DNA from 2 places in the Erwinia papayae genome. Region 1 is predicted to be linked to the other one. Evidence: predicted binding sites of a transcription regulator. Region 1 holds the regulator's gene; the other holds the start of a gene.
The links. The regulator PurR, encoded in region 1, represses purine synthesis genes. The targets are predictions, from matches to a motif close to CANGCAAACGTTTGCNTG.
Positions count from the first base shown of each region.

Region 2: a site for PurR is predicted at 2,422-2,439, ahead of cvpA (colicin V production protein). Genes of this name have one in related genera too.

Region 1 covers NZ_JBZCHT010000009.1:1,201,737-1,206,569, reverse strand. Annotated here, with positions in the region: gene punC (purine nucleoside transporter PunC) at 1-355, opposite strand, end outside; gene punR (DNA-binding transcriptional activator PunR) at 468-1,379, shown strand; gene purR (HTH-type transcriptional repressor PurR) at 1,485-2,510, opposite strand; gene cydH (cytochrome bd-I oxidase subunit CydH) at 2,792-2,881, shown strand; gene AC3RPL_RS10530 (C40 family peptidase) at 2,921-3,727, opposite strand; gene AC3RPL_RS10525 (Grx4 family monothiol glutaredoxin) at 4,085-4,423, shown strand; gene rnt (ribonuclease T) at 4,551-4,833, opposite strand, start outside.
Region 2 covers NZ_JBZCHT010000009.1:178,104-181,793, reverse strand. Annotated here, with positions in the region: gene AC3RPL_RS05710 (UbiX family flavin prenyltransferase) at 1-268, opposite strand, end outside; gene purF (amidophosphoribosyltransferase) at 327-1,844, opposite strand; gene cvpA (colicin V production protein) at 1,882-2,367, opposite strand; gene dedD (cell division protein DedD) at 2,660-3,415, opposite strand; gene folC (bifunctional tetrahydrofolate synthase/dihydrofolate synthase) at 3,405-3,690, opposite strand, start outside.

The DNA.
Region 1 (4,833 bases):
TGACCAGCGCCTGCCAGGTTACCGCAGCGGCACAGACGCCAACGGCTTGCAAAAATCGCCATGCCAGCAGGGCAGTGGCAGAGCTGACCCACCACATTGCCGCACAACTGATAACAAATAATCCTAATCCCATCAGCAGGACCGGTTTCCGACCAATGCGATCGGAGAGCGGCCCCCAGAACAGCTGCGCGCTGGCGAATCCTGCCAAGAAGAGGCTGAGGCTTGCCCCAACCATTCCGGCACTGGTGTTCAGATCCTGCTGCATCACCCCAAAGGCGGGCAGGTACATATCGGTGGCCAGAAACCCGGACACGCTGAGCAGGGCAAGATAAACGGTAAATCCTTTTGATGACATGGATGCACTCTTCAGTCAGGTAAATAAAACGCTGCGCAGTGTAACGGGGTGGCAAAGCGGTTGTGAAACGGTAATATTTGCGGTTTGTATTCAAAAATATTGCAGGCAGATTATGTGGTCAGAACACTCTCTGGAAGTGGTTGATGCGGTAGCAAGGACCGGCAGCTTTACTGCTGCAGCCGCAGAACTGCATCGTGTCCCGTCAGCCATCAGCTATACTGTCCGCCAGCTGGAGGAGTGGCTGGCTGTCGCCCTCTTTGTCAGACGTCACCGCGACGTCGTGCTGACCGATGCAGGGCATTTTTTTGTCAGGGAAGGACGAGCTGTTATCAAAAAAATGCTTGCCACCCGACGTCAGTGCCAGCAGGTGGCCAACGGCTGGCGCGGTCAGATTAATATTGCCGTGGACTGCATTGTCAAACCAGCCAGAACCCGGCAGCTGGTGATTGATTTCTATCGACATTTTCCCGACATGGAACTGCATCTGTCAGCAGAAGTATTTAATGGTGTCTGGGATGCGCTGGCAGATGGGCGGGTGGATGTGGCGATTGGGGCAACTCAGGCTATTCCGGTTGGTGGACGTTTTGCTTTTCGCAGCATGGGAATGCTTGGCTGGCATTGCGTGGTAGAGGCCGGGCACCCCCTTGCTCAGCTTCAGGGGCCGGTCAGTGAGGAGAGCATACGTGCATGGCCTTCTCTCGGTCTGGAGGACACCTCCCGTTCTCTAACCAGAAGAACGACCTGGACCCTGGATAATCAGCGCCGGATGGTGGTGCCAGACTGGGAAAGCGGCATTGACTGTCTGTTATCCGGATTATGTGTGGGAATGGTGCCTGCGCATCTTTCGCGCCCCCTTATAAGCAGGGGAGCACTCAAAGTTTTGCAGCTGGAAACGGTTTTTCCTGACAGCCCCTGCTGTGTGAGTTGGTCAGAACAAACGGCCTCACCTGCGTTGAGCTGGCTACTGGATTATCTGGGAGATACCGACACCTTGAACAGCGAATGGCTTGCGGAAGAGATATAAACCCACCGGTCTGCCATGTCCGTTTTTACTGTTCAGGCGCTGCTCTGTACGTCAGAGCTGTGGCTGGTGAAGCGGCCGCCCCTGACATCAGAGGCGGTATAAGAATTATTGCCGGTGTTTCCTGAAAGGACCATCAGCCACCGAGCGACGTTCAATCAGTGTGGGGTGCACTTCAATTGTTTGTGGTTCTTCACGTTTGCTGGTTATACGATCCAGCAGCATAGCAAAAGCGGTTTCACCCAGCTGTTCCTTAGGCTGATGAATCGTGGTCAGTGAAGGAGCAAAAAAACGAGCGTTACGCACATTATCATACCCGATCACCGAAATATCCTGTGGGACACGCAGCCCCATTTCATCTGCTGCGCATATCGCTCCCATTGCCATAATGTCACCGCCACAGAACACTGCACTGGGGCGCTGTTTTTGTGAGAGGATTTGCTGCATAGCGTGGTAGCCGGATTCCGGCTCAAAATCACCCTGAACCAGCCACTCTTCCCGTAACGGAATATCCGCTTCAGCAAGGGCTTTAAGGAATCCAGCATGGCGTCCACCTCCGGTATTCCGTTCCATCTGACCGGGGATCACTCCGATGTCGCGGTGACCACGGTCGATCAGATAGCGGCCTGCCAGGTAGCCGCCTTCAAAGGCATTATCCAGTACGGTATCGGTAAAATCGCCGCGCGATTCGCCCCAGTCCATCACTACCATTGGAATATGACGACTCTCTTCCAGTAAGGTAATTAACGGCGCAGGATATTCAGAACACATGACCAACAGACCATCTACCCGCTTCTGCGCCATCATAGAGAGATAGGCCTGCTGTTTTTGCAGGTCATTATGGGCATTACCTAAAATCAGGGTATAGCCTTTCTCAAAGCAGCAATTTTCTACCGCCTCAATAATCTCAGCAAAGTAGGGCGCTTCGCTTGAGGTGGCTAACAGGCCTATGGTTTTAGTGTTATTCACCTTCAGGCTGCGGGCGACTGCACTGGGAGAGTAATGTAATTCTTTGATGGCACTCCACACGGCTTCTCGCGTTTCTTCAGCGACAAAGCGGGTTTTATTAATAACGTGGGAAACGGTGGTGGTTGATACGCCCGCACGTCTGGCCACATCTTTTATTGTTGCCATTAACTCGCTACTCCTGGATATCTCGTAACTTACTGATAATTAGTTTGTTAAACGATTGCTTCAAATACAAAAACCTGATGTCTGTTAACAAAGCTATACGGTGTCTTGCGGAGACATCAGAAAGGGAAAAGGTCTGTGCCAGAAAATGAATATGAACGATACGGTGACCTGAAGTAATGCGTAAGAATTCTAACAAGCCTGAGCAGAGAAAACGAGATTTTTACTGGCAACTATGGGAAAATCAATGACGCCATAAACGCTGTGGTTATCGAGGGTAACAGATGGATACCAATCTTAAATTTTCACTACTGACAACCATCGGCGCTTTACTGATGATTGTTGCATTCAGCTTCACCGCAGTGCTGCACTGAAAAAATAAGGCCGCTCCCCGGAACGGCCTTGAGAGTGAATCAGCGAATAGTTTTTGGCGTCATCATCCGGCGTGCACCAATATAGTGGCGTTGCCAGTAATCTTCGCTTAGTGCGCTGACCTGAATATCTTTGCCGGTTCGCGGCGACTGAATAAATTTACCATTACCCAGATAAACCCCAACATGATCGGCAGTACCGCGGCCATTTATACGAAAAAAAACCAGATCGCCTTTTTCGAGATCGTCACGTCTGATCGAAGCCGCATCGCGCAGATGGTACATCTCATTGGCCGTGCGTGGAATTTTGAATTTCACCAGATCTTTATAAGCGTACCAGACCAGACCGCTGCAATCGAAACCGGTTTTCGGCGATGTTCCGCCCCACTGATAAGGTTTACCCAGCTGGCCCATCAGTTTGTTCATCGCCGTTTCACGTGCTTTCTGGTAGCGGGCGCGGTGTGCTCTGCTGAGCTTCAGCGGGGCAACACTGTAAGCCATCTCATCCGGCTGCACTACCGTATTGCCGTGATGGCGCCCATATCGTCTTTTATACACCGGCAATGTTTCTTTAACTGATGCGGTTGTTACATTTACCCTGACGGTATTGCGTTTTTTTAGTTTGAATTTATTGACCGCAGTCAGACGGGATTTTTTGCTACTGACTTCTTTTACTTTGCTGGAACTGCTTTTCACCGGACGTCGCTTACGCCGTTCATCTTCTCGTGCCGTGGTGTTGCTGTCAGTTTTGTGGTGATTAGCATTAACAGGGGTATGGGGCGATGCGTGCGCCATATTGAAAAACAGCTGAGCTGTAGCCAGCATGATAAGCGTGATGAGTAAACGCATCGTTACCGTTAGCAGTTTATGCTCCCGCCGGGGCCGGAGCGTGGTTGAATTAGGATATCTTTCAGATTGACAGTCCGATTCTAATCGAACTTCCTGGTCAAAGTTAACACCTTTTTTGTTTCAGGAATGCATAACACGTAAAAGCTGTAAAAATGACATTAAATGGCACTGTTAATGCGCAGCATTTGTACTCAGATTATGCGTGCAGGTAATAAAAGTGTTTGTAATCGTATTTTAATCAGGATGTTAACAGGTATCTTCCTGGTGGACTTTTACCCTGAATAAAATGTCGTTTTAACGTTGGTTCATAATCGCTACAATAATAAGACACGAAGTATCCGCTGAAGGAAGCTATTTATGAGTACTGTTGAGAAAATTGAGCGTCAGATAGCAGAAAACCCCATTCTGCTTTATATGAAAGGCTCGCCAAAACTGCCGAGCTGTGGCTTTTCTGCTCAGGCTGTGCAGGCACTTTCTGCCTGTGGTGAGCGTTTTGCCTATGTTGATATTCTACAGAATCCGGAAATTCGTGCTGAACTGCCTAAATATGCTAACTGGCCGACTTTCCCTCAACTGTGGGTTGATGGTGAGCTGGTTGGCGGCTGCGATATTATTATCGAAATGTATCAGCGTGGTGAACTGCAACAGCTGATCAAAGAAACGGCGCAAAAATATCCCGCAGCACCGGCTGAATAAACCACTCCCGGGCGATAAAAAGGGCAGGTAAACAACGGTTTCCTGCCCTTAAACACCTCTGCAACCATGACGCTTTCCCGCCATTGTTGAATAAGCCATATAAAAGCGCACGATGTAAGTGACAGTGTCACTCCTTGCTCGTTGTTTCTGCCTGAGCCAGAGGCCAGCCTCCCAGACGTTTCCAGCGGTTTACCAGCTCGCAAAACAGATCCGCTGTTTGCTCGGTGTCATACAGCGCAGAGTGGGCCTGACTACTGTCGAATGGCATACCGGCAGCGATGCAGGCTTTAGCCAGTACCGTCTGACCCAGAACCAGCCCGCTAAGTGCAGCAGTGTCGAAGGTCACAAAGGGATGAAATGGATTTCGTTTAAGACCCGCTCTGTCTGCGGCAGCATTAACGAAATTCAGA
Region 2 (3,690 bases), 1.0 Mb from region 1:
TTTTGAATGAGCCCGAAGAGATACTGGCGGCGATATCGCGTACATCATGAACCACATCGGCCAGCGCCTGCACCTCGCGTAGTGAGTAATGGCTCTCCAGCGCCAGCGTCTGTCGTGCCGCATGGCTCATCACCAGATGCGTCTCGATGTCAGCCACCTGCTGCAATATCTGCAGTGTACGGATACCGTAAATCACGCCGCTGGCACCGGAGATACCAATAATCAGTCGTTGCATTGTATTCCCTCGCTGTTTCTGTCCTGCCTGCAAAAGTAAAAGGGCCGGAATCACTTCCGGCCCATCATACCTGCTGCAACATCAGAGGGCATCAGCCTTCGTTATGCATTTCCAGATTTTCCACCTCGTTCTGACGCGCCAGGGCTTTGGCATCGTCATTGCGTAGTGACTGGAGATATTCCAGATATTGCTGATCCACGTCTTTGGTGACGTAAACGCCATTGAACACCGAGCATTCGAACTGAGCGATATCCGGATTTTCCTCGCGTACCGCCTCAATCAGATCATTGAGATCCTGGAAAATCAGCGCATCCGCGCCAATCAGCTGACGGATTTCTTCCACTTCGCGCCCGTGAGCAATCAGCTCGGTGGCGCTGGGCATATCAATGCCGTAAACGTTCGGGAAACGAATTTCCGGCGCGGCTGAAGCCAGATAGACTTTTTTCGCACCGGCTTCACGGGCCATTTCGATAATCTGTTCAGAAGTGGTGCCCCGCACAATAGAGTCATCCACCAGCAGAACGTTCTTATCGCGGAATTCAGCCCGATTGGCGTTCAGCTTACGGCGCACTGCGCTACGGCGCAGATGCTGACCCGGCATGATAAAGGTCCGGCCCACATAGCGATTTTTTACAAATCCCTGGCGGTAAGGCTTGTTGAGAATGCGGGCCATTTCCAGCGCGATATCGCAGGAGGTTTCCGGAATCGGGATCACCACGTCGATATCCAGATCTTCCCATTCACGAGCGATTTTCTGACCCAGTTTGGTGCCCATACGCACACGTGCGCTGTAGACAGAAATTTTATCGAGGAACGAATCCGGACGGGCAAAGTAAACGTATTCAAACAGACACGGATTGAATTTCGGGTTTTCAGCACACTGGCGGGTAAACAGCTGGCCTTTTTCCGTCACATATACCGCTTCGCCGGGAGCCACGTCACGCAGAAACTCAAAGCCCAATGTATCCAGCGCCACGCTTTCAGAAGCGACCATATATTCTGTGCGTCCATCGGCCATTGGACGTTTACCAATCACCAGCGGACGAATACCGTTTGGATCGCGAAAGGCGACCAGTCCGTGACCGATAATCATCGATACGCAGGCATAGGCACCGCGAACCTGCTGATGCATCGCCGCCACGGCGGCAAAAATGTTTTCTGCTTCCAGCGGGTAATGCTGAAACCTGTCCAGCTCAGCGGCGAAAATATTGAGCAGGATTTCGGAATCTGAGGTGGTGTTAACGTGGCGACGGCCACTCTCGAACAGCTGCTTACGCAGCTCATGGGCATTGGTCAGATTACCGTTATGCGCCAGAGTAATGCCGAAGGGTGAATTGACATAAAAAGGCTGCGCCTCAGAGGCACTGGAGCTGCCCGCTGTGGGATAACGAACATGGCCGATACCCATATTGCCCTGCATACGCTGCATGTGGCGGGCTTCAAAAACATCGCTAACCAGACCGTTCGCTTTGCGCAGGCGAAAGCAATTCAGGGCATCAATGGTCACAATGCCTGCGGCATCCTGGCCACGGTGTTGAAGCACCGTTAACGCATCATAAATCGACTGGTTGACCGGCATAAAACCGGCGATCCCGACAATACCGCACATGTGGTCATTTCCTCATTAAGCCGCAACCCCGACGTATTTATCGGGGCAAAAAACTCGACGTGCTTTTCAGGTAGTCAAAAAACCACCTGATGATGTAACTGAACTGGGGAACTAACTGGGACTGCTGCCAGTCAGGGCTTTTGGCAAAACCGGTGAATGTATCGAGGAAAAACAGAATGGCAGACACGATCAGTACGCCACGCAAGGCCCCGAAACAGACGCCAAGTACTCTGTCAGTCCCCGACAGGCCAGTCTTTTCAACCAGCGAACCAATCACATAGTTAACAATTGCCCCGACAATCAGCGTGGCAATAAATAACACCGCGATAGCAATGCCATTGCGAACCAGCTCGTCTTCAAAACCGGTGAACCAGACCGCAAGGAAGGAGTAGTAATGACTGGCGACAAAAAATGCGCAACCCCAGGTGACAAGGGATAATGCTTCCCGGACAAACCCACGGATCAGGCTGACCAGAGCCGAAAAACCAATAACCGCAATAATGACGTAATCTATCCAGATCATGAACTCTTCCAGCGACAGTGCTCCGCATCCAGTTCGGGGCGAATTCTAACAGAAAAAGAAAACGTTTGCGTAGGGTTTTCCTTTACCAGTTTAATTAAAAAGCGGCGCTGAAAAAATCAGCAAAAAGGCCCTGCCGGCACCCGCAACATGCCACCTGGCAGGCATCCGGGCAACTGGCTGATTTGCATCAGATAACCCGTTACCGCCACGTCGGTTACCGCCCGTACCTGACTGGCTGTAACCCGCGCCAAAAGGCGCAGGCTGTTACAGTAATAGTGGCTGACTACCAGAGTCAGCGTGCACTGTAAGGCTTAACCACACCACCAAGACCAGAAAGGCTTTTCAGCTCGGTCACCGCAGCCTGCATTTTCGCCTTCGAGGCATCCGGCCCGACGTAAATACGGGTTATTTCCCCCTGCACCGGCGTGGAAGGCACGGTGAAAGCCCGGTATCCCGAGAGTCGCAGTTTAGCGACGATCTCGCTCACTTTAGCGGCATTCTTCAGTGCGCCAAGTTGGACCATATAGGCCTGACCAGCTGGTGCGCGCTCCTCCACGGCAGCCGGAGCCTGCTGCGGTTCAACAGGTTCGGACCTGGGTGCCGTTTTAGGTTTTTCAACCGGTTTTTCGACCGCTTTGGCTGGGGCTTTGGTGGTTTCTGTTGGTCGGGATTTTTCCACCGGTTTGGCTTTTTCAACCGGCTTATGCTGCACCGGCTCTGACGGCTGCACCGGCGGTGGCGTAACCACGGCAGGCTGATTAGCCGACTGCGGCGTGGTTGAGCCGCTTTCAGCCTGCGAGGTGTTGCCGCCACTGTGTCCCTCTGCTGCCGTACCCGCACCTTCCGGTGGCTGAGCAGGTAGCGCCTGGGTCACCGGTGGCACACCGTCAGCCTCAAGCTGATCGCCAGGCCTTGGCACCAGCGGAATTGCTGCAAATTCTTCTTTGTAATGCTTTTTCTTACCGTCGAGTATCCCGGGCAGAATAATCACACCCAGTGCCACAATAACCACAGTCCCGACCAGTCGGTTCTGAAATTTACTTGCCACTACCACTCTCCGTTTCCAGCGTTTCCATGACCTGTGCAACCGTCAGGAAAGAGCCACACACCAGCACCACATCCTGCTCTGACGCCTGCTGACGCGCATGGATAAACGCGTTTGCAATATCAGCAAAAGCACGGGCGCCAGGCAGATGTGCAATCAACTCATCAGCGCTTGCTCCGCGGGGACCCGACAGGGGTGCGCAGTACCAGCTGTCCACGTGTGGCTTCAGGCAGGCCAGGGTTCCGGCAATGTCTTTATCGTGCAACATTCCCACCACC